DNA from 2 places in the Rhizobium sp. MHM7A genome. Region 2 is predicted to be linked to the other one. Evidence: riboswitches for the same ligand, from Rfam matches in the RefSeq annotation. Region 2 holds a riboswitch; the other holds the start of a gene.
The links. Region 2 has a riboswitch for FMN ahead of FFR93_RS11245 (6,7-dimethyl-8-ribityllumazine synthase). Riboswitches for the same ligand answer to the same signal wherever they lie in the genome.
Positions count from the first base shown of each region.

Region 1: it holds a riboswitch for FMN, as region 2 does, so the genes downstream of both, FFR93_RS24790 (DMT family transporter) here and FFR93_RS11245 (6,7-dimethyl-8-ribityllumazine synthase) in region 2, are expected to answer to the same signal.

Region 1 is NZ_VCHT01000008.1:208,239-223,923, forward strand. Features, by position in the region: gene FFR93_RS24740 (CusA/CzcA family heavy metal efflux RND transporter) at 1-875, shown strand, start outside; gene FFR93_RS24745 (DUF411 domain-containing protein) at 872-1,324, shown strand; gene FFR93_RS24750 (cupin domain-containing protein) at 1,617-1,970, shown strand; gene FFR93_RS24755 (bifunctional diguanylate cyclase/phosphodiesterase) at 2,206-4,332, shown strand; gene FFR93_RS24760 (cytochrome P450) at 4,454-5,698, opposite strand; gene FFR93_RS24765 (GGDEF domain-containing protein) at 5,846-7,099, opposite strand; gene clpP (ATP-dependent Clp endopeptidase proteolytic subunit ClpP) at 7,494-8,123, shown strand; gene clpX (ATP-dependent Clp protease ATP-binding subunit ClpX) at 8,425-9,702, shown strand; gene lon (endopeptidase La) at 10,105-12,522, shown strand; gene hupB (DNA-binding protein HupB) at 12,729-13,004, shown strand; FMN riboswitch at 13,121-13,272, shown strand; gene FFR93_RS24790 (DMT family transporter) at 13,364-14,263, shown strand; gene FFR93_RS24795 (esterase-like activity of phytase family protein) at 14,357-15,685, shown strand, end outside.
Region 2 is NZ_VCHT01000002.1:631,694-647,378, reverse strand. Features, by position in the region: gene FFR93_RS11330 (DUF5074 domain-containing protein) at 1-77, opposite strand, end outside; gene FFR93_RS11325 (helix-turn-helix domain-containing protein) at 105-1,325, opposite strand; gene FFR93_RS11320 (DUF899 family protein) at 1,441-2,235, shown strand; partial or broken gene FFR93_RS11315 (hypothetical protein) at 2,253-2,462, shown strand; gene FFR93_RS11310 (SDR family oxidoreductase) at 2,539-3,546, opposite strand; gene FFR93_RS11305 (LLM class flavin-dependent oxidoreductase) at 3,705-4,727, shown strand; gene FFR93_RS11300 (LysR family transcriptional regulator) at 4,958-5,860, shown strand; gene FFR93_RS11295 (MFS transporter) at 5,878-7,116, opposite strand; gene FFR93_RS11290 (helix-turn-helix domain-containing protein) at 7,113-7,760, opposite strand; gene FFR93_RS11285 (class I SAM-dependent methyltransferase) at 7,912-8,595, shown strand; gene FFR93_RS11280 (ABC transporter ATP-binding protein) at 8,576-9,388, opposite strand; gene FFR93_RS11275 (iron ABC transporter permease) at 9,396-10,433, opposite strand; partial or broken gene FFR93_RS11270 (iron ABC transporter permease) at 10,430-11,311, opposite strand; gene FFR93_RS11265 (adenylate/guanylate cyclase domain-containing protein) at 11,321-12,418, opposite strand; gene FFR93_RS11260 (hypothetical protein) at 12,672-12,896, shown strand; gene FFR93_RS11255 (hypothetical protein) at 12,973-13,284, opposite strand; gene FFR93_RS11250 (SRPBCC family protein) at 13,459-13,905, opposite strand; FMN riboswitch at 14,170-14,314, shown strand; gene FFR93_RS11245 (6,7-dimethyl-8-ribityllumazine synthase) at 14,395-14,829, shown strand; gene FFR93_RS11240 (VOC family protein) at 14,973-15,662, shown strand.

The DNA of each region.
Region 1 (15,685 bases), on a different contig from region 2:
GCGACCCTCAATCTATCGCACGGGACGTCCTTGTTTCGTTGCCCGGCGGCGGGAACGTTCCCCTCGGAGAGGTGGCCGAAGTCAACCTCACACGTGGGGCGACGACGATCCGAACCGAAAACGGCCAACTGGCCGTCTATATCTTCGTCGATATCGCCAACCGCGATCTCGGCGGCTACGTGGCTGAGGCACAGAAGGCTGTCGCCAACAAGGTCAGGATGCCCCCCGGCTATTCCGTCGCTTGGAGTGGACAGTTCGAATACCTGGAGCGAGCAAAAGCGCGGCTGACAATCGTCGTCCCGCTGACATTGGCCCTGATATTCCTGCTGCTCTATCTTAACTTCAAGCGGCTGACCGAAACGATGATCGTCATGCTGTCGCTGCCCTTTGCCCTGGTAGGCGGCATCTGGCTAATGTGGTGGCTGGGCTTCAACGCTTCCGTCGCGGTGGCGGTCGGCTTCATAGCACTGGCGGGCGTCGCCGCGGAGACAGGTGTCATCATGCTGATCTATCTCGATCATGCGATGAACGAGCAGAAGGCCGAAGCGCTCGCGGAACGAAGGGACTTCACACGGCAGGACCTGAACCGCGCCATCATGATTGGAGCAGTCGAGCGCGTACGGCCCAAGATGATGACGGTCGTCGCGATCATGGCCGGGCTGCTTCCGATCCTGTGGCGCACTGGAACCGGCTCGGAGATCATGCAGCGGATCGCCGTGCCTATGATCGGTGGGATGGTGTCTTCAACCATCCTGACACTGGTCGTCATCCCGGCCGTCTACGGATTGATAAAGGGATGGTCGCTCTCTGAAGCAGGCTTCGCAACTGCCGAGCCTGACGAAATCGAATATCAACGGAAGGAGAAACGAGCATGAAACGCAGAGCTTTCATGTGCCTGGCGGCGACAAGTGCTATTGCTGCCATAACTCGACCTGCGTCCGCATCCCAGCTCCGGATGGACGTCTACAAGGACCCGACCTGCGGGTGTTGCGAGGCTTGGTCGAAAGCCATGGCCGACGCTGATTTCAACGTCGTTGTTCGCGATGAGGATTTCATGGCAATAAAGGCCAAGCTTGGCATCCCAGAAAACATGCAGGGGTGCCACACCGCTGTGGTGGGCGATTACTTCTTCGAAGGACACGTCCCATTGGAAGCCGTCGAAAAGGTCATGAGCGAGAAACCCCGTATTGCCGGTCTTGCAGTGCCGGGCATGCCTGCCGGCTCACTGGGAATGGGGGACGATCCGAAAGCGGCTTATGAGGTATACAGCCTGAGCAAGCCGGAGATGACGCCGACAATGTTCATGCGGATGGGCAAGGCTTAGCCATCAACTATGCGGCTCAATTTCGATGATGTCGACGGTGCAAGTTGCCGAGGGTTGACCGTCCAGGGCACCGGCCTCGGCGACTAAAGATGTGCGAAAACAGTCAACAAAACAATGATCTACGTTCTGGTTGCAGAGTTGGTCAAGGTATTTGACGTAAGGCCTATACCTGAGCAATGGAATGTGAGGAAACAGCCACACTACGTGAAGTCGTCTCCTTTGAAACTCAATGATTTCAACGGGGGTGTTGTCAAACGTATGTGACGAACAACATCTGAGATCGGAGGGACCCATGGTGACCGCCACCAATTTCATCACCTTCAACATCGATGGCATCGAACCGGAGTTCGGTGCCCCGGACCCCGGCCGGATCATCTCCGGCGACCCGCAGTTCCGTACGTGGAACTTGGAGGAGTCGGAAGGCGGCCTCTATTCCGGCATCTGGGAGGCGACACCCGGCAAGTGGCGGATCGTTTACGAGGAGTGGGAATATTTCAACCTGCTGTCCGGTCATTCGATCGTCACGGAGGACGGCGGTGAGCCGGTCCACCTGAAGGGCGGCGACCGGATGATCCTGAGACCCGGCTTCAAGGGAACCTGGGAAGTCGTTGAAACGACTCGCAAGGACTACGTGATCAAGATTTGAGCAGCGGCTGCGGATCGACTGTGACGATGACGGGCCTGTCCCGGTTTGCGGCGATTACGGGCTGTTTCTCCTGAAATAACCGCTTCTCTTTCGCGGATAGAAGGCATTTGATCTTTCCCATTAATGGGACCTGCATCGTCAAAATGCTAGATCTGATCTGCAGCGCATTGCGGACATGATGTCTCCTGCAGTCACTACAGACATGGCCTTGCAATTCATTCTTTTCGGGATTGGCATGTCGTCAAATCTTGCGGGTAGGCACGTTCGTACGCAGACGTCTTCCATCATTGTGACAACAGTTTGCTTCCTCGTCGTCGCGCTCGTACTGACCGGCCTTGTGGCCCACGTCGTCGCCACGATGACCCGGTCGGCGAACGAGATCGACGATGCAAGGGCCAACCGCGCCGCTCGCGCGTCGATCGCAGCCTTTGTCAGTCGCCTGAGCGCGACAACGACTGATAACGCCGTATGGGATGATGCCTATAAGGCGATTTCATCTGCCGGCGCCGCGGATTGGGCCTATGAGAACTGGGGCAAAACCAGCGAGGACTACCCGCTTTATGACGGCGCGATCGTGATCGGTCCCGACCGCTCCTCCGTCATCTCCGCCTATGGCAAAGGCAAACCAATCGAGCCGAGTGCTTTCTTCGGCCAGGCCTTCTTCCGGCAGATCAACACAGCCGCCGATTTCGAACAGGCGCCGGTGGTCAACTTCATCAAGACCGAAACTGGGATCGCGCTGATCGCGTCACAGGCAATTCAGCCTTATGATGAGGAGGGCGAGCTCCCGGAGCTCAGCGTGCTGAGCTTCTACAAGGAATTCAACTCGGAAGTTCTTGGCACACTTTCGAACGAACACGAACTCGAGGGCTTGCGCCTTGCAGCCGCGCCCCAGCCGGGCCTGCTGAACACCCCGATCACGGACATGAAGGGGGCCGTCTTGGGCCATCTCGTCTGGCCGAGCAAAGCGCCGGGAAGCGCCGTGTTCCAGCAGGTCTATCCTTATGTTGCAGCCGCCACCATCATCCTCGTGCTGTTCCTGGTCGGCGTTCTGCTGGTGGGCGCATCCGAGGCGCGGCGCCTGCGCCAACTGGCGCTGGCAGCTATATTCGAAGCGAACCACGATAGCCTGAGCGGCCTGCTGAACAGGCACGGGCTTCTCGCCCTGCTAGAAGAGCTGGAAGGCTCGGATATTTCGCCGCCTCGGCTCTATCTGGTCGATCTCGATGGCTTCAAGGCGGTCAATGATGCCTGGGGGCATGCGGTTGGGGATGACCTCATCCGGATCGTTTCGAGCGGGCTGAGCGCCTGCCATTCAGAAGTCGTCGCCGCGGCGCGGCTCGGAGGCGACGAATTTGCTCTGGTGCAGGTCGGAACCGCCGCGCGCCAGGAGATAGAAGAGACCATTCTGGCCCTGTTTGCCGATCCCTTCAAAATCGATGGACGAACGATCGAGGTTGGCGCGAGCATCGGTGCTGCTGCGCGTGACGGAGACATCGAGCCTTTGGAGCTTCTGCGCAGGGCTGATATGGCGCTCTATCGCGCCAAGGAGAATGGCAGAGGCCGGGCGATCGAATACGATTTCGAGCTGGATCGGGAGCGCCAAAGGGTCGCTGAATTGGAAAGCCAGTTGAAGAGCGCCATAAGCAACGGTGCGATCGAAGCCGTTTTCCAACCTCTCGTCTCTGCAACGACGGGTGCTGTCACCGGTCTTGAAGCGCTAGCCCGCTGGCGGACTGCGACAGGAAATATCAGCCCGGAGATTTTCATTTCGCTTGCCGAAAGATGCGGCCTCATCGATGCGCTCGGCGAGCATATGCTGAAGACATCGATCGAGCATGCCAAGAACTGGCCCGGTCTGGCGCTGTCCGTCAACGTTTCGCCGGTCCAGCTCTGCAACCCGGAATTTGCCGCCGAGGTGATCTCGCTCCTGCAGGAACTCGATTTCGATCCGAGGCGCCTGACATTGGAGATCACCGAAGGTGTCCTCATGACAAATCCGGATCAGGCCCGCCGGTCGATAGATCACCTAAAACAGGTCGGTATCAAATTCGCGCTCGATGACTTCGGCTGCGGCTATGCAAGTATTGGCGCATTGCGGCAGTTTGGCTTTGATCGGATGAAGATCGCCCGATCGCTCGTGTCCGCTCTCGACCAGGCCTCGAACGGTGCCGATGTTCTCAAGGCAACCATCTCTCTGGCGACCGCCCTGCAGATTCCGGTCACCGCAGAAGGCATTGAGAATATGCACCAGGCAGCGATATTGCGGGAGGCCGGCTGCGACCAACTGCAAGGCTATTTAATCGGAAAACCCATGTCGGCGTTCGACATATCCAGCAAGCTTCAAGAACAAGCAGCCTAATGCCACGAGATTGCGACATCAGGCTATGTGGTAGAATACGGGCCGGCCCCTGAAAGTTTCCAGTCAATGAAGGTCAAAAGATTACATCACCGGGCGGTACGGCTGATCTACTAAGGGGCATTCACCACCGCAGATCCAGCCGGTCGAGACCGTGGAAATGATAGACGTCCTTGACCACGGGCGTCCTCGCCAGCTTGAGGCCGGAAAGCCGCTCGAACAGGATGGGCAGCACGACGTTGAGCTCCAGCCGCGCCAGCGGTGCGCCGATGCAGAAATGGATGCCGGCGCCGAAGGAGAGGTTGGGCGCCTCGTTGCGATCGGGCCGGAAGGCGAGGGGATCGGTGAATCTAGCCGGGTCGAGGTTGGCCGCGGCGAGGATGAGGCTGACCTTGTCGCCGCGCTTTAAGGAGACACCGTCGATCTCGGCAGGCTCCAAAGCCCAACGCTGGAAGATGTGAACCGGCGCACAGATGCGCAGGGTTTCCTCGACCGTTCGCTCGGTCGTGGCTTCGTCCCGGAAGAGCTCCGCCGGATCGCAGCCGCTGTTGAGGATGGTGTGCACGGAGTTGCCGATCTGGTGCACGGTCGCTTCGTGGCCGGCATTGAGCAGCACGATCGTCGTTGAGATGAGTTCTTCTTCGGTGAGATACTGACCCTTGTGCTCCGTGTGGATCATGTGGGTCAGCAGGTCGTCGCGCGGTTCGGCCCGGCGTTCCGCAATAACTCCTCTGACATAGTCGGAAAATTCCCTCGCCGCCCTTTCGGCCTCGTCCTCCTGCTCGCGCGTTCGGCCGAACATGTACATGCGGACGTAGGCATGCGACCAGGCAAGCAGCTGTGGTCCCATCTCCTCGGGGATGCCGATCATGCGGGCAATCATCGTCACCGGGATGATGTCGGCAAAGGCCGAGAGCAGCTCGACCTCGCGCCTCCCCACAAAGTCGTCAATTAGCCGGTTTGCTAGCTCGACAAGCTCCGGCTTCATCTTCTCGACATGGCGGGAGACGAAGGCGCGGTTGACGAGCGTGCGCAGCCGCGTGTGCTCCGGCGGTTCGAGCTCGAGCAGGGAATAACGTTCCGAGAGATCGAAACTCTCAAGATGCGCCATCGGCTCGCCCAGGCCGAGCTCCTGGCGACTGGCAATATGCAGGATCTGCCGGCCGAAGCGGCGGTCGCGCAGCAGACCGTTCACATGGTCGTAGCCGGTGAAGAACCACTGTTTCTGCTCTGTCCAGTAGAAGGTCGGACAATGGGCGTGAAGTGCGGCATAGACGGCATTCGGATTGCCGTAAAAGGCCGGATTGCGGGCGTCCAGCGAGACATGGCGGAGGGCAGGGTCGATCGAGAGGAAGGGCGGTATCGTCATGAACCGAAGGCTTAGCGGATTTGCCCGGCCTCGAAAAGATGAGAGGTAAGGAGTGCCGGCCGGACACGAGGCGCGCCGCATCGGGCGCCAATGACTTTAAGATCTGTGTCTAAGCCTGAAGATTGATTCTGTTTTTCAGAATTAATGCTAGCCGGCCCGTGAGAGCGCGCCCATGCGTCGCAGCGCCTCGACCTGGTCGTCGACCGTCGGCACGAGTTCGCCGGCGGTGGTGCTCGGCGTGGCAGGCGCCGGGGCCGCCGCTTCCGCCTCACCGAAGGTGACCGTGCAATTGCGGCCTGCGGCCTTGGCCGCATAGAGCGCCCGATCGGCGGCCGAGATCAGCTTGTCCATATTGGCTTCGATCGAGGAGGCGAGCGCAATGCCGATGCTGACGGTGACCGGAACGATAGACTCGCCGGTGCTGACGGGAAGGCGGCAGAATTCGGTGCGGATAGCTTCGGCGATCGCCTCGGCTTCCGTCTGGTCCGCGACGGCCGCGAAGGCGGCGAATTCTTCACCGCCCATGCGGCCGAAGATGTTGTTTGGAATATACTGCCGGGCCATGCGCGCGAAAGCGGTGAGCACGGCGTCGCCGGACTGATGGCCGAAGCGGTCGTTGACGCGTTTGAAATGGTCAAGGTCGAAAAGGACCACCGCGACCTGCCGCTGCTCGCTATGGGCTCTCTCCTGGATGGATTCGAAATAGCCGAGCAGGCCACGGCGGTTAAGCACGCCGGTCAGGGAATCGGTCAGTGTCATCGCACGCAAGTGCCGTTCGGAGCGCTCCATGACCAGTCGGCATGTGAGCGCGAAGGCGATGGTGAGCAGGAAGGCGCTAGCCATTGCCGAGACGCCGCCGAGATTGGTTGCCTCGGTATCGCTTGGCAGCGTCACCGCCATCGTCAGCGCCGAGCCGAAACATAGGCAGCCCTGGATGACGAACACGCCCATCAGCTTGATGCGGGTGCGCTCGCGGCGCATGTCGCCGGCGGCGACTGCCATGGCCAGTGCCGTGGCACCCGTCGCCGAAGCGAGATTATAGAGCACGACGCGGTTGGAATAATCGGTGTTGACCCAGGGCAGAAACACCCCGGCCAGCCAGATTGCCGGCGGCAGCAGAGCCCACCATTCAATCTTCTTTCGGTCGAGTGCAAGAAAGCCCGCTACCCAGGCGCTCTGGCCGAGCAGCGCGATGGCATTGCCCACCTCGATCGAAAACAGGCTGGGTATTTCGCCGCGCAGCGAGATCATCGCAAAGCCGATGCCGGTCAGAAAGAAGCCGAGGCCCCAATAGAGATAGGCTTCGTTCCTGACGTTGTGGCGCCAGGCGACGAAAAGCACCAAAGCGAGCGTCATGGCCTCCGAACACCAGATGGCGAGACCTGTAGCGATATTGAACACGGCAGCAACCCCTTGCCCGTCGGCTTGTCTGTTGGCCCGCATCCTTGCGGAGGAAGTTCGCCAGTTCCTTAATGCCATTGCGCTGCGGCATGATTTTCGGCTGCTATCTGGCTATAGGCTTTCCGTTGGGTAAACGTGCGTGAGCGCTGCCGAATGGAGTAACCTTTCCTTCATCCTGTCATCGAGAAAAGCGGGGGGAGCCGAGATCGAGGGCTCGCGGCCGACAGGCGTTTGCGAGAAAGAGGCTGCCGGCGTCGAAGCCTTGCCGCCTTGCCCGCCTTCTTAACGTTATCCAAACGCGTGTCTTGAAGAGGAGGGCAGGGACACTCTATGTAGGGATAAGACATTTTCTTTGATTCCCGGCCTGCCGGCATGACGTTGACAAAGGACGCACATGAGAAACCCAGTTGATACCGCAATGGCCCTCGTGCCGATGGTCGTGGAACAGACCAACCGCGGTGAACGCTCCTACGACATCTATTCCCGTCTGTTGAAGGAACGCATCATCTTCCTGACCGGCGCCGTCGAGGATCACATGGCAACGCTCGTCTGCGCTCAGCTTCTCTTCCTCGAGGCGGAAAACCCGAAGAAGGAAATCGCCCTCTATATCAATTCTCCCGGTGGCGTCGTCACCGCCGGCATGGCGATCTACGACACTATGCAGTTCATCAAGCCTGCGGTGTCGACGCTCTGCATCGGCCAGGCCGCGTCTATGGGATCGCTGCTGCTGGCGGCCGGCCATAAGGACATGCGCTTCGCCACGCCGAATTCCCGCATCATGGTTCACCAGCCCTCGGGCGGCTTCCAGGGCCAGGCCTCGGACATCGAGCGTCACGCCCGCGACATCCTGAAGATGAAGCGTCGGCTGAACGAGGTCTATGTCAAGCACACCGGCCGCAGCTATGAGGAAGTTGAAAAGACGCTCGATCGTGACCATTTTATGGATGCGGACGAGGCCCAAGGCTGGGGCGTGATCGACAAGGTTCTGACGTCGCGCCTTGAGATGGAAGGCGAGCAGGCCTAGTAATTAATTGGGATGGTGTTTTCCTCGCCACAGTTCTATCTCATTTGTGATCGAACAAGGCTTTCATCCGGCGACGAAGACGCTAATAGTAACTATTAATGCTATGTTGAATTTTTATGACATAGCATTTGGCATTCGAAGGGGAATTCGTTGCCGCCGGAACCCGGACATGGTTGATTGGGACCGGTTCGTAGCCCCTGAAGCCCTTCTCGGCAAAGGCTCCGGAAACGGAGTGCCGCCAGGAGTGATAGAGTGGACCGCGATTTCGCCTTGAAATGCGGCGTGCTGGAAGGAAAGTGATATGAGCAAGGTCAGCGGCAGCAACGGCGGCGACAGCAAGAACACCCTCTATTGTTCGTTCTGCGGAAAGAGCCAGCACGAAGTTCGGAAACTGATTGCCGGACCGACCGTCTTCATCTGCGATGAATGCGTCGAATTGTGCATGGACATCATCCGCGAGGAAAACAAATCCTCGATGGTCAAGTCCCGCGACGGCGTCCCGACGCCTCAGGACATCATCAAGGTCCTCGACGAATATGTCATCGGCCAGCGGCAGGCAAAGAAGATCCTGTCGGTCGCCGTTCACAACCATTACAAGCGCCTGGCGCACGCCTCTAAGAACGGCGAAGTCGAGCTGGCGAAGTCGAACATCATGCTCGTCGGTCCGACCGGCTGCGGCAAGACCTATCTTGCACAGACGCTTGCCCGCATCATTGACGTTCCCTTCACCATGGCGGATGCGACGACGCTGACGGAGGCCGGTTATGTCGGCGAGGACGTCGAAAACATCATCCTGAAGCTCCTGCAGGCCGCTGACTACAATGTCGAGCGTGCGCAGCGTGGCATCGTCTATATCGACGAAGTCGACAAGATCTCGCGCAAGTCCGACAATCCGTCGATCACTCGGGACGTCTCGGGCGAGGGCGTTCAGCAGGCGCTCTTGAAGATCATGGAAGGCACGGTTGCATCTGTTCCGCCGCAGGGCGGTCGCAAGCACCCGCAGCAGGAGTTCCTGCAGGTGGACACGACGAACATCTTGTTCATCTGCGGCGGCGCATTCGCCGGCCTCGACAAGATCATCTCCGCCCGTGGCGAAAAGACCTCGATCGGCTTCGGCGCGACCGTCAAGGCTCAGGACGACCGCCGCGTCGGCGAAGTCCTGCGCGAACTGGAGCCGGAAGACTTGGTCAAGTTCGGCCTCATTCCCGAGTTCATCGGCCGTCTGCCTGTTCTGGCGACGCTCGAGGATCTCGACGAGGACGCGCTAATCCAGATTCTGTCCGAGCCGAAGAACGCGCTTATAAAGCAGTATCAGCGCCTATTCGAGATGGAAGATGTGGAACTGACCTTCCATGAGGATGCGTTGCGCGAAATCGCCCGCAAGGCGATCGTGCGCAAGACCGGCGCCCGCGGCCTTCGTTCGATCATGGAAAAGATCCTGCTCGACACGATGTTCGAACTGCCGACGCTGGAAGGCGTCCGCGAGGTCGTGATCTCGGAGGAAGTGGTGCGCGGCTCGGCCCGTCCGCTCTACATCTATGCCGATCGTCAGGAAGAAAAAGCCAACGCTTCCGCGTAATCTTGTGGCTTTCGCACCATTATTTTGAGGGGCTTGCCATGGGCGAGCCCCTTTCTATTTGAAAAACCATGCGAGGCGCTGTTAGTATCTTGCCGGTGGGGACCGGAATTGCCTTTGCCGATGTCGCGCAAGGGGCGGTGCTTGGTGAAGATGCAGCGATTCCGTAAGCCTATTGCTGGCGTTGTATTTTAGCGGGTCGGAAGTGGTAAGCGCCGGTCCAGCCACGCGCTTCATAGTGTTGGCGTTCCGTTGTAATAAAGCTGTCACATCCGTGGAACGCGGGCGTTAGCGTGGCTTGAAAAGCGTAGTCAGAACCTCCACTTGTAGGCCAAGTGAGAGTGCCGGCCGGTCCCAAGCGGCCGTGCAGAGAGCCCGGCAACGGGACGATGGAAAGGACATAAAATGACGAAGAAAACGTCTGTAGCGAGCAGCACTGCCTACCCTGTTCTGCCCCTGCGCGACATCGTGGTTTTCCCGCATATGATCGTGCCGCTGTTTGTCGGTCGGGAAAAGTCGATCCGTGCGCTCGAAGAGGTCATGGGCTCGGACAAGCAGATCATGCTGGTGACGCAGATCAACGCCAGCGACGATGATCCGGACCCTTCGGCGATCCACAATGTCGGCACGGTGGCAAACGTACTGCAGCTGCTGAAGCTGCCTGATGGCACCGTCAAGGTTCTGGTCGAAGGCCGCGCCCGCGCCGAAATCGACACCTATACGAGCCGTGAGGATTTCTATGAGGCGCTCGGCCATGTGCTCGAGGAGCCGCATGACGATCCGGTCGAACTGGAAGCCTTGTCGCGCTCGGTCGTTTCCGAATTCGAAAGCTATGTGAAGCTCAACAAGAAAATCTCGCCCGAAGTGGTCGGCGCCGCCAGCCAGATCGACGACTATTCCAAGCTCGCCGATACGGTCGCCTCGCATCTGTCGATCAAGATCACCGAGAAGCAGGAGATGCTGGAGACGACGAGCGTCAAACAGCGCCTCGAAAAGGCTCTCGGCTTCATGGAAGGCGAAATTTCGGTACTGCAGGTCGAAAAGCGCATCCGCTCGCGCGTTAAGCGCCAAATGGAGAAGACCCAGCGCGAATACTACCTCAATGAGCAGATGAAGGCGATCCAGAAGGAACTCGGCGACGGCGAGGAAGGCCGCGACGAGATGAGCGAACTGGAAGAGCGCATCGCCAAGACCAAGCTGTCAAAGGAAGCCCGTGAAAAGGCCGATGCGGAGCTGAAGAAGCTGCGCCAGATGAGCCCGATGTCGGCCGAAGCCACCGTCGTGCGCAACTATCTGGATTGGCTGCTCGGCATTCCCTGGGGCAAGAAGTCGAAGATCAAGGCGGACCTCAACAACGCCGAAAAGATCCTTGAAGCCGATCACTTCGGTCTCGACAAGGTCAAGGAGCGCATCGTCGAATATCTCGCCGTGCAGGCCCGGGCCACCAAGATCAAGGGCCCGATTCTCTGCCTCGTCGGCCCTCCGGGCGTCGGCAAGACCTCGCTCGCGCAGTCGATCGCCAAGGCAACCGGCCGTGAGTATGTCCGCATGGCGCTCGGTGGCGTTCGCGACGAAGCTGAAATCCGCGGTCATCGCCGCACCTATATCGGTTCGATGCCCGGCAAGGTCATCCAGTCGATGAAGAAGGCGAAGAAGTCCAACCCGCTCTTCCTGCTCGACGAAATCGACAAGATGGGCATGGATTTCCGCGGCGATCCGTCCTCGGCTCTGCTCGAAGTGCTCGATCCGGCGCAGAACTCGACCTTCATGGATCACTATCTGGAAGTCGAATATGACCTCTCGGATGTGATGTTCATCACCACCGCGAATACGCTGAATATTCCGGCACCGCTGATGGACCGCATGGAGATCATCCGGATTGCCGGCTACACCGAGGACGAAAAGCGCGAGATCGCCAAGCGGCACCTGCTGCCGAAGGCCATCAAGGAACATGCGTTGCAGCCGGAAGAATTCTCGGTCAGCGACGACGCCCTGATGGCGATCAGCCAGCAGTACACCCGTGAAGCCGGTGTCCGCAGCTTCGAACGCGAATTGATGAAGCTCGCCCGCAAGGCGGTCACCGAGATCATCAAGGGCAAGACGAAGTCCGTTCACGTGACGGCCGCCAACATTGCCGACTATCTCGGCGTCCCGCGCTTCCGCCATGGCGAAGCCGAGGGCGAGGATCAGGTCGGCGTCGTGACCGGTCTTGCCTGGACGGAAGTCGGTGGCGAACTGCTGACCATCGAAGGCGTAATGATGCCGGGCAAGGGCCGCATGACGGTTACCGGCAATCTGAAGGACGTCATGAAGGAATCGATCTCGGCAGCGGCCTCTTATGTCCGCTCGCGCGCCGTCGATTTCGGCATCGAACCGCCGATGTTCGAAAAGAACGACATCCACGTGCACGTGCCGGAAGGTGCGACACCGAAGGATGGCCCGTCGGCCGGTGTCGCCATGGCAACCGCCATCGTATCGATCATGACCGGCATTCCGGTGAACAAGCATGTGGCCATGACCGGTGAAATTACCCTTCGCGGCCGGGTGCTGCCGATCGGCGGTCTCAAGGAAAAGCTGCTCGCAGCGCTTCGCGGCGGCATCAAGAAGGTGCTGATTCCGGAGGAAAACGCCAAGGATCTGGCGGAGATTCCGGACAATGTGAAGAACAGCATGGAGATCATCCCGGTCTCCCGGATGGGCGAGGTGATCAAGCATGCGCTGATCCGCCGGCCGGAGCCGATCGAGTGGGATGGCACGGTGGAAACGCCTGTCATCACATCGGTGGAAGGCCTTGATGACTCGGGCGTAGCCATAGCGCATTGAGTGGCATTTGCCACATTTATGCCCAATTGGCGCAAAAGACACAAAAAGGCTGGCGGAAACGCCAGCCTTTTTTGTGAAAACGTCATGGAGACGCTTGCTTTTCCTTGATTTGCAGGGCTTTTGGGTTCCCGGCGGGCCTGATGAAACCTATTCTGCGCCTAGCTTAGATTTGAGTCGTTTCATACCATTTTGAAAGGGGTGGAAACATGAACAAGAATGAACTCGTGTCCGCAGTCGCCGAAAAGGCAGGACTGACGAAGTCTGACGCGGCTTCCGCTGTTGACGCGGTTTTCGACGTTGTCCAGGCCGAACTCAAGAACAAGGGCGACATCCGCCTTGCTGGTTTCGGCAGCTTCACCGTTTCTCATCGCGCTGCAACGAAGGGCCGCAACCCGTCGACTGGCGCTGAAGTCGATATTCCGGCCCGCAACGTGCCGAAGTTCACGCCCGGCAAGGGCCTGAAAGACGCCGTTAACGGCTGATTTGATCGTCCGCCAGTCGTAAACGAGAACGGCTGAACAGGATTTCGAGGGGTTCGGCGTGCCGGACCCCTTTTGTTTTGCCGCTTGCCGCAGGCAGCGCTTTGTTTTACGAAAGATGCCGTTCTCAGGGCGGGGTGAAAGTCCCCACCGGCGGTAAGGGCTGCGGCCCGAGCCCGCGAGCGCCTTCTCAAGCTTCGGCAGGGGAGGGGTCAGCAGATCCAGTGCAATTCCGGAGCCGACGGTATAGTCCGGATGAAAGAGAATGAGCATGGCCGCGAGCGGGCAGGGGACTGCCGGCGTCCGCGTGTCATCGCCTCATGCGTCCTGATTTATGTTGGTCCCTGTTTTGGATGGAAGACATGAATCAGAATTCCCTTGCACTCCCGCGTTCCCGCGCCTTTGCCGGCGCAGCTTTCATGGTGCTCGGAGGCGTGGCCTTCTCGCTCCTGAACGTCGTCACCCAGTGGCTGACCATGAGGCTCGCCTTTCCGCCGGCCTCCGCAGCCTTCTGGCAGTATGCCTTCGCCTTCTTTTTCTCTTTGCCTTTTCTGCGCAAGGCCGGACTTTCGGCCATGCGGACGAACTATCCGTGGCGGCATGTCGTGCGCGTCCTCTTTGCCGCGCTCGGCGTCGAGGCCTGGGTTCTGGGTCTTGCCTCGGTGCCGATCTGGCAGGCGATCGCGCTCGTCATGACCTCGCCCTTCTTCATCATCCTCGGTGCCCGGCTGTTCCTCGGTGAGCGCGTCGGCCCGGCCCGCTGGGCAGCGACGGGTGTCGGCTTTGCCGGCGCGATGATCATCCTTCAGCCATGGTCGGACGGTTTCACCTGGGCCGCGCTCCTGCCGGTCCTCTCGGCGCTGCTCTGGGGTGCCTCCTCGCTCATCACCAAGAGCCTGACGGGCATCGAGAGGCCGGAGACAATCACTGTCTGGCTGTTGGTGCTGCTGACGCCGATCAACGGCAGTCTGGCGCTTGCGGCGGATTTTGCGGTGCCTACCGGCACCACACTCGCGCTCTTCCTTCTGGCAGGCCTCCTGACGGTCGTGGCGCAGTATTTGCTGACCCTTGCCTATGCCAGCGCCGACGCCGCCTACGTCCAGCCGTTCGACGATCTGAAGCTGCCGCTCAACGTGTTCGCCGGCTGGCTGTTCTTCGGCTACGCGCCCGCCGGCTATCTGTGGTTGGGCGCTGCACTCATTCTTTCCGCATCGCTCTTCATCATGAGGAACGAGCTGCGGCGGGAAAGGCAAACCGCATGACGCCAAGCCTCTGAAATCTTACAGCCTGTCATGTGTCTGTCATGGCAGTCCCGCAAAACCCCTCTATTCGATCTTTCGACATTGGGGGTTTCCATGACAATTTCATCCCGCAAGGCAGCGCTTGCTGCCGTGCTTCTCGCATCTGTTGCCTTTCCCGCTGCGGCTGAGCCGGTCTTCAACCGCGTCGCCTCCTTCCCGGTCGCCCAGAACCTGCCTGGTGACAAGGACAAGCTGTCGGTGACATCGGCAGAAATCATCACCGCGACCGACGACGGCAACACCCTGATCTATAGCGACAGCCCGCTCGGTGCGATCGGCTTCATCGACATCACCGACGCCAAGGCCCCGAGAGCCGCCGGCGCGCTTATGATGGATGGCGAGCCGACATCGGTCACCTCGAGCGCCGGCAAGGCGCTGGTTGCCGTCAACACCTCCGAAAGCAAGACCAAGCCCTCAGGCCGCCTCGCAATCGTCGACGTGGCGACGAAGAAGATCGAGAGTACCTGCGATCTCGGCGGCCAGCCGGATTCGATCGCCCTCAACAAGGATAAGACGCTCGGTGCCATCGCGATCGAAAACGAGCGCGACGAAGACGTCAATGACGGCAAGCTCCCGCAGATGCCGGCCGGCGACCTCGTCGTCTTCCAGGTCAAGAACGGCACAGTCGATTGCGGCACCACCAAGCACGTGGCGCTGACCGGGCGTGCCGGTGTCACCCCCGAAGATCCGGAGCCGGAATTCGTCGCTTTCAACGGCCTGAACGAAATTGCCCTGACGCTGCAGGAAAATAACGAGATCGTCATCATCGACGCCAACACGGCTCAGGTGAAGACCCACTTTACCGCCGGCAGCGCCGATCTCTCCGGCATTGACACGAAGCGCGACGGCGCCCTGAAATTCTCAAGCGAATCGAAAGGTGTGCTGCGCGAGCCTGATGCCGTGAAGTGGCTGGACGACAACCGCCTCGTCGTTGCCAATGAAGGCGATTACCAGGGCGGCTCGCGCGGCTTCACCATCTTCGACAAGACGGGCAAGGTCCTCTACGAATCGGGCGCATCCTTCGAACGCGCCGTTTCCCATATCGGCCATTATCCCGAAAGCCGTTCGGGATCGAAAGGTGTCGAGCCGGAAGGTCTCGAAGTCGCCAAGTTCGGCGACGACAATTATTTCTTCCTGCTCGCCGAGCGCGCCTCGATCGTCGGCGTCTATAAGGATACCGGCGCCGATCCCGAACTCGTCCAGCTGCTGCCGTCGGGTATTTCGCCGGAAGGCGCGATCGCGATTCCCCAGCGCAATCTCTTTGCCACCGCAAATGAACTCGACCTCGGAAAGGATGGCGGCGCGCGCTCGCATGTGATGATCTACGAGCGTTCGGAAGGCGAAAGAGCCTATCCGCAGATCGTCTCCGCCGAGAAGGATGGC
Region 2 (15,685 bases):
AAAGTGACGCCGTGGACGCGCTCGGCATCCGGAAAGGGTCCATATTCACGCAGGATGGTCGCAGTCGATGTCTTCATGTCTTCCTCCTTGTCGGTTGATCCATACTAGTCGCTCGGCAGCGGCCCCGGGAGTAACAAGATCGTCGGGAAAGAGGAGAGCGGCGGGCTCATCCAGCGGCGTGCCCTCCCGCGTCCGATCGCTTGCACTTTCTCCTCGCCGGCGAGCGAATACAGCGCCCGCTGCACGGTGCGCGGACTGGCGCCGAGCGCGATTGCCAGCGCCGAACTCGACCACGCTTCGCCATCGGCGAGGAAGGCGAGCACCGCCGCATGCGGCCCTTCGACGAGCGGGGCGAGCACTGCGACCTCAGCGGCGCCGGCCGGGGAAAGGGCGAAGCCGCGTTTCGTCGCCGAGACTTCCGCCAGCCCGGAAAGTTCGGCGCGCAGCCGGCCGATCTCGACCCGCAGCCGGGCACGGTGCGATTCATCGGCATGCTTGCCGCGGAAGGCGCGTGCGATTAGTGCGCCTCGCGCTACATCCGCCGGCCAAGCTTCGGCAAGCGCACGGACGAGCGTGAAAAGCACCGGCCGGCTCGCGAGCGGCACCGCCGCGCCGGCGGCGCGCACGATATGGCGGCAGGCATCGACGACGAGCGTGCCACCGGAAAAGAGCGCCTCCACCTCGGCAAGCAGCAGCGGGCGCTCGTCGCCACGCGAAACCAGCCGCGCTGCCGGAATGCTGAGCACATGTCCAGCGGCTTCGACCTCCGCCGTCAGCACAGGCATACCGGCCCGCTGCGCAGCGGACCTTGCCCTTTCAAGTGCTGCGCGCGCCGCCCGTGTCCGCAGGCGCCGGACCTCGATGCCGGCGGCAACAAGCTCATGGGCGGCCCGCAATGCCGGCGGCAGCGGCGTCGGGTCGAGCGCGGCTAGCGCCTGCTCGGCTTCGTCGAGCCGGCCGATCAGCACCAGCCTTCGAATGGCGATATTGCCGGCATGGGCGGCGTTGACCCGGTCTCCATGCGATTCCAGAACTTTGCGCGCCGCCTCCAGCGCCTTCGGCGGCCAGGTGAGATCGCGCGAGACGAGCGCAATCTCGGCCTCGGCGACGACGCAGCGGGCGCGGGCCACCGCCTCCCGCGGTCCGAACGCGCGCGCGGCACTCTTCAGCAGCGCCTTAGCGCGAATGAGGTTGCCAAGCTGCGCCATGGCAATGCCGCGCAGCGCCAACGCCGGCGCATCGTCGCGCAGCGCCACCCGTTTCAGCGCACCAAGCGTATCGCCCGATGCCAGCGCCTGCGCGGCGGCCGTAATCAGCGAGTCCATTCAAATCCCGTCACACTTGTCACTCCCGGCATTTATCCCTCCGGCCGTAATCTTCGTTCAACGGCAGGCAACCGCGCCGGATGCTACGACGAGAGACAGGCAAAGGAGAAGCCCCATGAAGGCAATGCTGGACGCAACCCGCGAGGAATGGCTGGCGGCGAGACTCGATCTGCTCGAGGAGGAAAAGGAACTGACGCGGCGCAGCGATGCGCTGGCGCTGAAGCGCCAGCAATTGCCTCGTGTGCGGATCGACAAGGAATACCGCTTCGACACCGAAATCGGCAGCGCCTCACTTAAGGATCTGTTCGGAGGGCGTTCGCAGCTCCTCGTCTATCACTTCATGTTCGGGCCGGATTACAACGCCGGATGCCCCTCCTGCTCCTCGATCGCCGACGGTTTCAATGGCTTTTTCGTCCACCTCGAAAACCATGACGTCGCCTTCTGGGCCGTTTCACGCGCCCCGCTCGCAAAGCTTGAGGCTTTCAAAAGGCGCATGGACTGGAGCTTTCCCTGGGCCTCCTCGGCCGGCAGTGATTTCAACGCCGATTTCAGCGTCTGGTTCAGCCCGGAGCAGCAGCGCCAGGGCGAGATCGAATACAACTACCGCCGCGAACCGCCCGCGCCCATGCCGCCGGCGGGCAAAGCAGCGCCTGAATGGCAGTCGCGCGGCGGCGACGAGCCCATCGTTCAGATCGCTTCGATGACCGGCACCGACGTCCCCACCTACACCCGCGACCGGCCAGGCGTCAGCGCCTTCGAACTCATCGACGGCGTCGTCTACCACAGCTATTCGAGCTATGCGCGCGGGCTGGACGGGCTTTGGGGCGTGTATCAATGGCTCGATCGCGCGCCGAAGGGCCGCAACGAAACCGGCATCTGGTGGCGCCATCACGACCGCTACGGCGAGTGACCGTCATGTCTTCCGCCGCCGCCGATTATCTGTCGCTCGCCGCTGCCCCCACATTCGCCATCATGGCGCTGCTGACGGCCGCAACCGGCACCACCGACATGATCTGCATGACCACGCCCGATGCCTTCCCGATCGGCGGAATGGTGCCGATGTACCTGCTGATGAGCGCGTTCCATCTGGGTCCGTGGCTCCGGCTCGCCAGCAGGGAGGGCTTGGGGCGCAGATGATGCTTCGGCGCCTGCCAAGTCCCGTTCATACCGCGCGTCACAGCGTGCAAACACGCAGCATCGCACCGGCCATCTACTACCAAAGCCGGTGCCGACTGCCCAAAGCCAGCCGCCGGCGCGGGTTCGCCCTCTGCCCAGCAGCCGCAAGCGCCAGCACAGCAACCGCGACCAGACCGAAAAGGAGCGGCGCCGAATACCGGTGCGGCGATCGGAGCCCACCGTCGATCCTGGCCGCGTCCGTAGAGGGCCGATAGAGATTGCCGTCGCTTTCGACGGCGCGCGGCGCCCGCTTGAAATAGGCGGCCAGGAAACGGCTGAGCGCCCTGGCAGCGAGGTTGGGCGCCAGCAAATGGGCAAGCCGTGTTGCAGTGGTTACCACTCCGACCGTCGTGGTGGCGCGCGGCGACCTGGCGACGCCGACGATCGCCTCGGCGACGCGGCGCGCATCGAGCACCGGCGGCGGTGCCGAGACCTGGCGGCCGACATAATTGGCGCCGTGTCTGAGGCCCGGCGTATCGACGAAGGCTGGATAGACGTCGCAGACATGGATGCGCGGCTTGTCGGCGACCTCCGCCCTCAGCGCCTCGGAGAAGCCGCGCAGGCCGAACTTGCTGGCGCTATAGGCCGCCGCGAATGGCGCAGCCGCAAAGCCGCCGAGCGAGATCATGTTGATGAAGACGCCCCTGCCCTGCTTCAGGAAGATCGGCAGGACGGCATGGGCATCGTTCATGTGACCTATCAAATTGGTGCGGATGACCTGCTCATGCGCCTCGATCGGCGTCTCCTCGAACCGCCCGACCGCGCCGACGCCGACATTGCTCACCCAGACGTCGATATCGCCGAACGCCTTCGCCTTGTCGGCAAGCGCGCGGACAGCAGCAGCCTCGGTAACGTCGGTGACGACGGAAACCGCCTCGGCGCCTAGACCTCTGCACGTCTCTGCGACTTTTTCCAAAGCCTCGCCGTTGCGAGCGGCCAGCACCAGCCTGCTTCCGCGCCGCGCGAAAGCCTCGGCGGTGGCCTGACCGATACCGCTCGATGCTCCCGTGATGACGACCACTGCATTCTCGAGATTGATAGACATCGTTCCGCCTCTCTGTCCTGGGGAAGCGCCGGGCTCCACAGCAGCGCATCCATCAAACACCTCTGGGAAAGCGGAGTTCCATCCGGTTGCGATTGTCTTGCGCACCGAAACTATGTCATGACCGATCCACCGTGAGATGCAACGGATAGGGATTCGACATGAAGAAGATCGGTTTTATCTCGTTCGGGCATTGGACGCCCTCGCCCCAGTCGCAGACGCGCTCGGCAGGTGATGCGCTGCTGCAGTCGATCGACCTCGCCGTTGCGGCTGAGGAACTCGGCGCCGATGGTGCTTATTTCCGCGTGCACCATTTCGCGAGACAGCTCGCAGCGCCGTTCCCGCTGCTGGCGGCCGTCGGCGCCAAGACCAGCCGGATCGAGATCGGCACGGCTGTTATCGACATGCGTTATGAGAATCCGCTTTATATGGCCGAGGATGCGGGTGCTGCCGATCTCATCGCCGGGGGCCGGCTGCAACTCGGCATCAGCCGCGGCTCGCCCGAACAGGTGATCGACGGCTGGCGCCATTTCGGCTACGGCCCGCCGGAAGGTCAGAGCGATGCCGATATGGCCAGGCGCCACGCCGAAGTCTTTCTCCAAGTACTGGGCGGTGAAGGTTTCGCCAAGCCGAACCCGCGGCCGATGTTTCCAAACCCGCCGGGCCTGCTACGCCTCGAGCCGCATTCGGAAGGCCTGCGCGAGCGGATCTGGTGGGGCGCTAGCTCCAACGCCACCGCAGTCTGGGCCGCCAAGCTCGGCATGAACCTGCAAAGCTCGACACTGAAGGACGACGAGACCGGCGAACCGTTCCACGTCCAGCAGGCCGACCAGATCCGCGCCTATCGCGAAGCCTGGAAGGCGGCCGGCCACACGCGCCAGCCGCGCATCTCAGTCAGCCGCAGCATCTTCGCGCTGGTCGACGACCGCGATCGCGCCTATTTCGGCTATGGCAGCGACGAGGGCGACAAGATCGGCTTCATCGACGAGAAGACCCGGGCGATCTTCGGCCGCAGCTACGCCGCCGAGCCTGACGTACTCATCACGCAGCTTGCCGAAGACGAGGCGATCGCCGAGGCTGATACGCTTCTGCTCACCGTGCCAAACCAGCTCGGCGTTGCCTACAACGCCCACGTCATCGAAGCGATCCTCACCCACGTCGCTCCGGCGCTCGGGTGGCGCTGACGGCGACACTTGGCGCGCCCTGGCGATATGGGTGATGGTGATGAGAATGGCAGCTGTCGTCGGGCCGCCATCGTTGCGATGATTGCAGCGGCTGCAAGATCGGCGAACTTGTGTCGACATAGAAGCAACGCTCGGGACCTTACTGGCGCGGTCGGCGTTGATGGTTCGAACCTTGAATCGATCACGACGCGACCGACTTAAGGCTGTAGTCGAATCGCTCGAGTTGGCCCATGCCCCGCACGAACCTGAACGATATCCTGATCTTCATGGCCGTCGTCGATGCCGGAAGCTTTATCGCCGGCGGCCAAGCCATGGGTCTCTCCCGTTCGGCAGCGGGAAAGGCCGTTACTCGACTCGAAGAGCGGCTCGGCGCGCGCCTGCTCAACCGTACGACGAGGACGCTGAGCCTGACCGACGAAGGACGAGTGTTCTATGACCACGGGCTGCAGATCCTGGCATCGGTCGACGAGGCAGAAGCGAGCGTTGCGGGGCAAAGTGGTGTGCCGCGAGGCGTTCTCAGGCTCGCCGTTCCCGGTGATTTCGGGCGGCTCGTCGTGCTTCCCTTGCTCGAAAAATATCTTCGGACCTGGGCGGACATGCAGGCCGAAGTGAGCTTCACCGATCGCCCGGGCGATATCCTCGAGGATGGCTTCGACTTGGCGATCGGGATTGGCGCGGCGCCATCGGCCGGCGATAGTCGGTTGATCACGCGCGTGATCGCTAGTGACAAGGCGCGGCTCTGCGCCTCGCCCACCTACCTGACCGAACGCGGCATGCCCGGCTATATAGGAGATCTCGCCGCCCATGACTGCCTGTTCTTCACCAGCCGCGGCCAAAGGCAGAGTTGGCGTTTTCGCAGCGGTGCCGGCTGGATCAGGGCCCAGGGGCGCAGCCGCCTGAGGCTCGACAGCGGTGAAGCCGTCCGCGATGCCACTCTGGCCGGACTCGGCATCGCGCTCCTTCCGGACTTCCTCATCGCCGCCGATTTGACAGCCGGTCGTCTCCGGCAGGTCCTGCCCGAGCTCGAAACCGACGAAACGAAGATCATGGCGCTCTATCCCGACAGAGGCCTGCTGGAGCCGCGGGTGCGCTGCTTTATCGATCTGATGATCGAGGAAATCGGACCAGGCTAGTAACGCGTCCGCGGGGCTCATGCCACAGCCTTGTCAAAACCGCGGAAGCTCTTGAGCGCCAGCGGAGAGAGGGTCGCCGCGAGATAAGCGAGCCCGCAGAGGAGCATCGCTGCGCCAAGCCCGGTCGTGCTGATCAGCGCACCGCCGACGAGGCCACCGAAGGGGATAAGGGCAAAGCAGAGAGCGGTGTTCATCGCCGTTACGCGCCCGGTCAGTGGTTTGGGGATGCGCTCGAAGATCACCGCCGACAGGATCGGGTTGAGGAAACCGGAGGCAAAGCCTGCGATTGCCAGCGTCCCAAATACGGAGCCGAGCGGCGCATCCACGGCGAGCACCAGAAAACGCGGAAATCCGGTCAGCAAAAAAGCCATCGTATAGACGATCAAACGCGGCATGCGCTCGCCGACAACAGCGGCAACTGCCGCGCCCGCGATTGAGGCGCCGGAGAAGGCGGCAAGCAGCCCGCCGAGCAGCTCCGGCCCGTGACCGGCGTCCCGCGTCCAGACCGGCAGCAGCACGGCGTGATAGGCCTGATCGAGCAGATTGGTGATCGCCACCATGGCGACAATGCTGACGAGCACCGCGTCGCCGCGCAGAAAGCGCCAGCCTTCCAGGAGATCGCCGAGATAGGTTGACGCTCTGCCGGGCCGCGCGTCGGGCGCGGCGGGGATCTTGGGAGCGCGGCGGGTGCCGGGTATGCCTGATGCAACGACCAGGGCAGCCGCAGCGAAGGTGGCGGCGTTGACGAGGAGCGCCTGACCCGGGCCGATCAGCCCGATCAGCGCGCCCGCGCCGGCCGCACCCACCGTCGAGGCCAGCCGCTCGATGGCGCTGGAGACGCCGGTCACCCGTTCGACCGGCACTTCGGCGAGGGTCGCGATATCGGGAACCATCGCCTGCTTGGCGGCATCGGAAGGCCCGCGCAGCACACCCATGGCAAAGACGAGGAGCAGCAACACTGGCACAGTCAACATGCCCAAGAAATCGAGAAGCGGCACCAGCCCGACCACAACAACGGAAGCAATGTCGCAAATGATGGCGATGCGCTTGGCGCCGACCCGGTCGATCAGCGGTCCCCCGAGCGCCTTGGCGAGCACATAAGGCAGCATTTCCATCATCGCCGTCAGCCCGGTCAGCACCGGACTGCCGGTAGCACTCAGCACCAGCCAGGGAATGGCGATGGTCGAGAGCCGGGTGCCGGACAGCGATAGCGTCTCGGCGACGGCGAACCTCAGAAACGGCTTGCCCCTTCTCACGGCTCACTCTCCCGCTCGCGGTACGGAACGCGGCCCGGATAAGGGAAAGCGTGCAGCATTACATAGAAGGGAACGACGTCAGGATCCTGCGTCGCCTCTCCCAGCGGCGGGGCCGCCCGCATCGCGTCAAGAATGATGTCTCTCAACCGCTTCGTCAGGGCTTCGGCCTGTTCAGCCGTCATCGGGATGAGGATGTCGTCGGCGGCCGTCGCCCTGCGCCATTCGACTGGCAGCCCGGCATATTCCTCCAGCGCCTGCTGCATCTGGCCGACGTGCAGCGAAAGCGCCGCCTGGTTGAAGGCAACGTCGAGATCGAGCGCCTCCCCCTCGGCTTCGCTTGCCGGCACCGAGGTCAGCTCGTGGCTGGCGCGCCACCAGCGATCGCGTCGCGAGGCATGCGGCGATTCCTCGATGAAACCATATCGGGCGAGCTGGCGCAGGTGATAGCTGGTCGCGCCGCTGTTCAGGCCCAGCCGGACCGCGAGCTGCGTCGCCGTGGCGGGGCCGTCGATCCTCAGCATGCCAAGCATGCGCAGCCGCACGGGATGCGCCAACGCCTTCAGCGCCGTCGGTTCGGGCACGACCCGGCTGACGGTGCGGGAGATGGCGGCATCGGCGGCTGGATCGGAGTTCTGCTCTTTCATGATGCTATCATACAATTGCAAACATATCTTTGCAAATATTTCTTTGCAAAACTGTTTCGGAAGGCTCTTGAAAACCGGCTTCGCCTATAGCTAGGCATGATGACGCGCCCTATGACCGTGGCGGTAGTCCGCATGAACGAGGGGCAAAGGGATGGCTGAGGACGCGCAGAAAAATATCGGTACCTGGTACATCGACCCCGATGCCGAAGATAGGATGGCCGATGGGCATGCGCCGATATGGCGCCACCTGATCGATCTCATGCTCGAGCGTGACCTCTCCGATAAGAACGTGCTCGACTTCGGCTGCAATCAGGGCGGCCTGCTGCGGCATCTCTATGCGATTCGACCATTCCGCAGGGCCCTGGGTATCGACATCGCCGAAACCTCCATTGCCAAGGCCGAGACGCTGAAAGGCAATCTGCCGATCCAGCATCAGGTCGGCGGCAGGCTGGAGGGCTGGAGCGAGGAATTCGACCTCGCCGTCAGCCATGAGGTCATCTATCTCGTTCCCGATATCGACGCGCACGCCGCCGATATCCGCCAGGCACTGAAGTCAGGCGGCGTCTATTATGCGGTAACTGGCTGCCACACAGACAATCCGCTCTGGCCGAAATGGCGCGAGCTCGTCGCCAACCGCACCAACACCGTCGTTCAGGATCGGTCGGTCACCGATTACGGCCGTGCCTTCGAAAAGGCGGGCTTCGCCGTCTCCGCGCGCAAGCTCGAATATGACGGCTTCATCCCCTTCGTCGCGGACGGCTGGACGCCTGACTTCGCCGATGCGCTGGACTATTACACCCAGACGAAGATCGTCTTCAGGCTTGTGAAGCCCTAGACACTGCCGGCTGAAGCCGCATCAGCTCCACATCGAAATGCGGCGGGTTATTCGGAGCGACCTGGACGAAACGGCCCCTGACCCGGAAGATTTCCTGGATGAGATTGCGCTCGGCAAGCTCGCGTGGCGCACCGTCGAATCTGAGCTGCCCCTTTTCTAGCAGCGAAATGCGGTCGCTGACGGCGATCGCCTGGTTGATGTCGTGGATCGCCATGACGATCGTCACGCCCTTTTCGCGGCTCAGCCGATGCACGAGATCGAGTACTTCGACCTGATAGCCGATGTCGAGGAAGGAGGTCGGCTCGTCGAGCAGCAGGATCTCCGCTTCCTGGGCGAGAGCGGCGGAGATCCACGCCCTCTGACGTTCGCCGCCGGATAATTCGCGCAGGCTGCGGTCGGCCAAATCAGATAGTCCGGTGCTATCGAGTGCCCATTCGATCGCCTCCTCGTCGCGGCTGTCATAAGAGCGGAACAGGCCGACATGCGGATAGCGGCCCTGGCGCACGAGCTGGGCGACGGTCATCTCGTCGGGAGCGGTCGGCTGCTGCGGCAGGAAAGCGAGCTTCTTCGCCAGCATCCGGCGCGACATGGAGGCGACAGCAACGCCGTCGAGCGACGCCTTGCCCACCGCTGGCCGGATGAGGCCGGCCAGCGCATGCAGCGCCGTGCTCTTGCCCGAGCCGTTCGGCCCGATCAGCGCCCGGATCTCGCCCTTTTCGAGCGAGAGGCTGAAACCGCTGAGAGCCTTTCGCTTGTTGTACATCACCGAGAGGTCGGAACAGGACAATGGCATTTCGGCCTCACATGGTTGTGCGCAGCAGCGCGAGCAGAAGCGGTACGCCGAAAACGGCGGTGACTACGCCGATCGGTATTTCCTCGGCCTGTCCCAGCAGCCGGCCGATGAGATCGCCGAGCGTGACGATGACGGCGCCCAACACGATCGTCAGCGTAAGCGACAGCATGAAGTTCCGCCCAGCCAGGAAGCGGGCGAGATGCGGCACGATAAGACCGACGAAGACCACAGGTCCGACCGCGCCGACGGCGCTTGCCGCGAGCGCGCAGGCGACGATCAGCACGATCGAGAAGTACTTGCGATAGCCGAGCCCGAGAGACCGGGCGACGGGCGCATCGAACTGCAGCAGCATCAGCGGCCGATAGACGACCGGCAGCATGGCGAGCCCAGCGATCGTGAAGGGCAACAGGAAGAGCGCGTGATCCCAGCTGCGGGCGTAAAGACTGCCCGACAGCCACTCGAGAATGATCTCGATACGGGCCGACCCCCATCCGGCGATAAGGCCGATCGCCACTGCATGCAGCACCGCGCCGACTGCCACGCCGCAGAGGGTGATGCGCAGCGCGCTGAGGCCGAGACGGAAGGCAAGCAGATAGATGACGCCGCCGGCAAGCAGGCCGCCGGCGAGACCTGCAGCCGGCAGCCATGCGACCGGCAGTTCGGCCAGCGTGTTCGAGCCGGGCTCGAGAATATAGACGGTAAACAGCAGGAAGATCGTCACCGAGAGAGTCGCTCCCTGCGACACGCCCATCAGCGAGGGGTCGGCGAGCGGATTGCGGGTAATGGTCTGCAGCAGATATCCCGCCAGCGAAAAATGAATGCCGGCCAGGATGCCGGTAGCGATGCGCGGCATCCGGATATCGAGAATGATCAGCCGCGCCTCGGCCGAGCCGCCGCCGGTCAGCAGGGCCGCGACGTCAGCCATGGGAATATCGGCGACGCCGAGGAAGACCGCCGCCGCAAGCGACAGGACAGCCAAGACGGCAAGCGCAGCTGTTATGCCGAGGCTTCTCGGACCAGCCGATATCGATGCCCGGGCGCTCATTGCGTCTCCCCCGCGAAGCTGAGCCGCCCGCGCTGGACGAGATAGATGAAGACCGGACCGCCGAGCAATGCGGTGACGATGCCGACCGGCAACTCACGCGGGATTGCGATACTGCGCGCGAAAACATCAGCGACCGTCACGATCAGCGCGCCGAGCGAGGCGCTCAACCCGATCTCCCACCCCGTGCCGCGGGGTTTCAGCAGCCGGGCGATGTGGGGAGCGGCAAGACCGACGAAGGCCACCGGCCCGGCAATCGGCGCGACACCGGCGACCGGAATGACGGCAAGAATGAGGATGAGCGGCTTCCACAGACCGAGCTGCAGGCCCATGCCGGCCGCCGCATGGTCGCTCAGCATGAACATGCCGATGACGCGCCGCAGAACGAGCGCGCCCACGACGCCGGCGATCGTCCATGGCAGCATATAGAGGAGGTGCGACCAGGTGCGCCCCTGGAAGCCACCGGCGAGCCAGAAGAGCAGCGATGCCGATTGCGGCCCGGTCAAGAGCAGAACATAGGTGGTGATCGCGCCGAGAAACAGCGAGACGCTGACGCCGCCGAGCGCAAGCTGCAGTGGCCGCCCCTGCCCGCCGCGCGAAACCCAGAATGTCACCGAGGCAGCAAGGAGCCCGCCGGCAAGGCCGATGAAGGGATAATAGGCAGGCGAAAGCCAAGGCACGAAGACGAAGCAGCAGACGATCGGGGCGACCGCCCCCGATGTTACGCCGGTAATACCGGGATCGGCCAGCGGATTGCGCGTCAGCGTCTGCAGCACATAACCGGAAACGGCAAGTCCGGCGCCACCGGCGGCGGCCGCCAGGCTGCGCGGCAGGCGCAGCGTCCAGACGAGGACAGATTCGAGCTTACCGTCGGGCGCCAGTTGGCCGGCTCAATCCTCAGCCAAGGTGAAGACTGCACAAGGTTCTGCGATCCCACGCAAAAAGTGCTCGCCAAGTGGCGTCAGCACGGCCTCGGTGTTCGCCGCCACCTCGCCCGAGATCAGCACGCTGTGGCCGAGCGGCTTGCAGAGCCCTTCCAGCCGGCTGACCATATTGACCGCTGGGCCGATGGCGGTGAAATCCAGCCGGTCGGCCGCGCCGATATTGCCCCAGAGGATCTCGCCGAAATGCAGCGCGGCGCCGAAGGGCAGCGGCGCCAGCCCTTGCGCCTCGCGCATCTGGTCGAGATGGATCATGCCGGCGCGGCTGGCCGCGACGGCTCGGAGCGCCGCCTCGCAGGCTTCCCGATCACCGCGGCTCTCTTCGCCGGAAGCGCCCGTGACGGGAAAAATCGCCAGCACACCGTCGCCGATGAATTTCAGCACCTCGCCGCCAAAGGCATGCACGGCGCCTGCGATGCGGTCGAAATAAGCGTCGAGCGCTGATATCATCGCATGCGGCTCCGTCACCTGAGAAAGCGCGGTGAAATCACGGAGGTCGGCGCAGAGAAGAGCCGCGCGGATGGTTTCGCCGGTGCCGCGCGCAAGCACGCCCGACTGAACCCGGGCCGCACTGCGCCGACCGAGATAGGCTTCGAGCAGGGCTGCGCGCGCCTCCCGCGCCGCAAGGGCTGCAACTGGTGCGGCGGCAAAACGCGCGACCTCCCTCAGGCGGCCGGCTTCATCCGGAGCGAATGCGTCCGCCCCTGCCCCCTTGCCGATGGCCGCCCAGCCGAGCATCGTACCGTCTTCCGAATTCCCGATCCTCTCCTCCCACACCGGTCCGAGCCCGGCGAGCCACTCGCGCCCGGCATCGCTTCGCGGGGCGGCGGCAAAGCCCAGCGCCTCGATGACCGCCCCGGTCTCCGCACGCCACAGCCAGGTGCGCCGCGCAATAATCGGATGCGGCACCGAAAGCGTCAGCGCGCCACCGGAAAGCGGCAGGCCACCGACCAGCAGCCGGCGCCCGAGCTCGGCCAGAAACTGCTCGGGACCAGGCGAAGCCGCGGCTTCGTCAACCAGCCAGGCAAGGGAGGGAGGCAGATCCATGCCCCAGCATCGCATCACTCCAGTGTGCGGGCAACCCCGCGGCGTTCGTCCCGCGGAGGCCGCGCACCCCTTCAGGCGCCTGCACCCGGGGCGTCCGCCAGCAGCTTGGCCCGCATCCCCTGTCAACCCCCTCGCAAAACAACCCTGTGGAAAAACATTCACCACGGTGGAAAAATGCCAAAAAAACACTTTAAACTTGCGCGGCTTTGATTCCATTATGTGCCAGCTTGTCATCTGCGATTGAGGGGTTGCGATGGGCACGACATACTGGCCGAAAGACCCGCTTGACGGGAATGACATGACGCTGCTGACGTCGATCCTTCGGCGGTGGTGCGCCCGTTACGGGATCGAATTTACCGCGGAGGAGAGCAAGCGGAAGGCGAAGGAACTCATCGAATGGTTCGAGTTCGGCGTCAAGGATCCGGCCGAGCTCGAAGAGTTGATCGACGGAAAGCACTGGCTCGTCAGCCGCATCTAAGTGCCGCCGTAGTTCTCAGGAAAAAGGCCGGCGAACATCGCACCGGCCTTCGTTCGTCTGCCTCTGTACAAGGCCTTTAGTAATCGTCGCGCCAGCGGCGCTCGCGATGCCAACGCCGCTCCTCGCGCCACCGCGGGCCATCCCAATGATGGTGATGCCGCCGCTCCCAGCCCCAGCGCGGTGGGCCGCCATAGAAGACCACCGGCGGCGGGCGGCGCCAGTTGCGGCGGCATTCGCCCCAGCGCGTCAGGTGCCAGCCGCGACCGCAGGCGTAGTCGACCTTCGTGACAGCGCTCTCAACCTTGATTGTCCCGACCGGCATCGCCTGAGCTGTGCCGATCGAGAGACTGCCAGCGAGCAAGGCAGCCGCGATAGTAAGTGCCTTCATCGAAAACTCCAATTCAATCCAGCCGCACCCACATTAGGCCCGCCAAATTGAACCTCCGATGAACTGCGCGTTCATGTTTGCCCTCGAAAAACCTCGCCTCTTGACGGCCGGTTTTCGGCCGTTCCTCTCGCAGCGTCGAGCGCCTGACGAGTGTCCGCCGCTGCCGAATACCGTTCACGTACTGCCGTAAAAGCGATCCGGACCGGGATCCCGCCCGGCTGCCACCTCGGTGAGCCGTCCGAGATAATGCGCCCAGCCTTCCTCGTGGCCGGCGCATTGTTCCGCACTCGGCAGGCCGCTATGGGTGAGCCGCAAAAGCGTCCCGCCTCCCTGCTCGATCAGGTCGATTTCGACCAGGCTCGATCCCGGCGGCACCACCTCGCTGCCATCCCAGCCGAAGCTGTAGGCAAGGCGATGCACCGGCACCACCTCGCGAAACGAGCCGCGCGCAAATCGGGCGCCGGTGACGTTGACGAGATAAAGCCCGCCCGGCTGCGGCTCGACCTCGGCCTCCGTCCCCATCCAGCGCAGAATCTTCTCTGGATCGGTCATCAGCGCAAACACCGCCGCCGGCGGCGCCGCAATATGCGCCTCGCGGCGCACGACGAAAGACTCTTGCATGTCTCCCTCCCATGGTTGCCGCCCCGCTTCAGCAGGGAAGACGATTGTGCTGTTATCGACGTGGATGTCCTCGGGGAAGCATGTAGGCGCAAGCGTACGCTCAGCAAGGGCGATTTGCATGCATCCATCAGCCGCCAAAGCACCCGCCTCGCCCTCGAGGCCCCTTGCGGGGCGCCTCAGAATGAGGCTCCCTTGCAGTTGCAACCCGCTCCACCCATGAAAACATCTCCCTATTGCCAGACCGCCGCCGTGCCCCTATGGTCGCGCCGTTCTCAGGGCGGGGTGAAAGTCCCTACCGGCGGTATGCAGTTTCGATTGCGAGCCCGCGAGCGCCTTCTCTAGGGAAGGGTCAGCAGATCAGGTGAGATGCCTGAGCCGACGGTCATAGTCCGGATGAAAGAGAACGTGCGATGCCGCTGCCCTCCCGGGCTGGCGGCGGATGCTCGTGATCGCCTTGGGTGACGTGTCTGTACGCCAAAGGAGATGACTATGACACCCACCCGTTATGCCTTCGTCAAAGCCGGCTGGCACGCCGATATCGTCGACCGTGCGCTCGAAGGTTTCCAACAGCTTGTTCCCGCCGAGCAGATCGACGTGTTCGATGTTCCAGGCGCCTTCGAAATGCCGCTGCTGTCGCGAGATCTTGCCGCCTCCGGCCGTTATGCCGCCGTCATCGCCGCCGCCTTCGTCGTCGATGGCGGGATCTACCGCCACGAATTCGTCGCCCAGGCAGTGGTCGATGGCCTGATGCGCGCCGGCATGGATACCGGCGTGCCGGTTCTGTCGGTCTCGCTGACGCCGCATCATTATCAGGAAACCGAGCATCACACGCAGATCTACCGCGCCCATTTCGTCGAGAAGGGCCGCGAGGCGGCGCGCGCCGCTCTCATGATCGGCAAAACGCGCTCCGCTCTTGCGGCATAGAAGCCCGCGTCACAGGCGGCGGGATAGGCCCGCCGTCTTCTCCCAACAGAAGAATTGATTCGACGCCCCACCCGCGCTGTGGTCCACTCGACCCCGACATGTATCGCCATTCTTAATGCGTCCAGACCTTGAGGGAGCTGAAGATGAGCAATGCAATGCACAGTGAATCCCCAACCGAATCCACGACGACTCGACCGCTCGACACCAAGCTCGAAGTGGTCGTCATCCCCGTTTCCGACGTCGACCGCGCCAAACGCTTCTACGAGAGCCTGGGCTGGAGGCTCGACGCCGATTTCGCCAATGATGCCGATTTCCGGGTAATCCAGTTTACCCCGCCGGGCTCCGGCTGCGCGATCATCTTCGGCAGCAATGTCACCGCCGCCGCCCCCGGCTCCGCGCAGGGGCTCTACCTCATCGTCTCCGACATCGAGGAGGCGCGACGCGATCTCGTCGCCCGTGGCGTCGAGGTGGGCGAGATCTTCCACGACGCATCAGGCGTCTATGCCGGCAAGGATGAGCCCTATCTCTTCGGACGCCTGCGCATCGCTGGCCGCGACCCCGAGCAACGCAGCTACCGCTCCTTCGCCTCGTTCAGGGATCCCGACGGCAACGGCTGGCTCTTTCAGGAAGTCACCACTCGTCTGCCCGGCCGCATTGACTCCGACCAGACCGCCTTCTCCACCTCGAGCGACCTCGCAGCCGCGCTCCGCCGCGCCGCGCAAGCCCACGGCGAACACGAGAAGCGAAACGGCGGCAAATACGACGATAACTGGCCCGATTGGTACGCGGAATACATGGTCAGCGAGCAGGCCGGCAAGGCGTTGCCGCTTTAGGTGACGGCAGGCGCAGGGAGCAC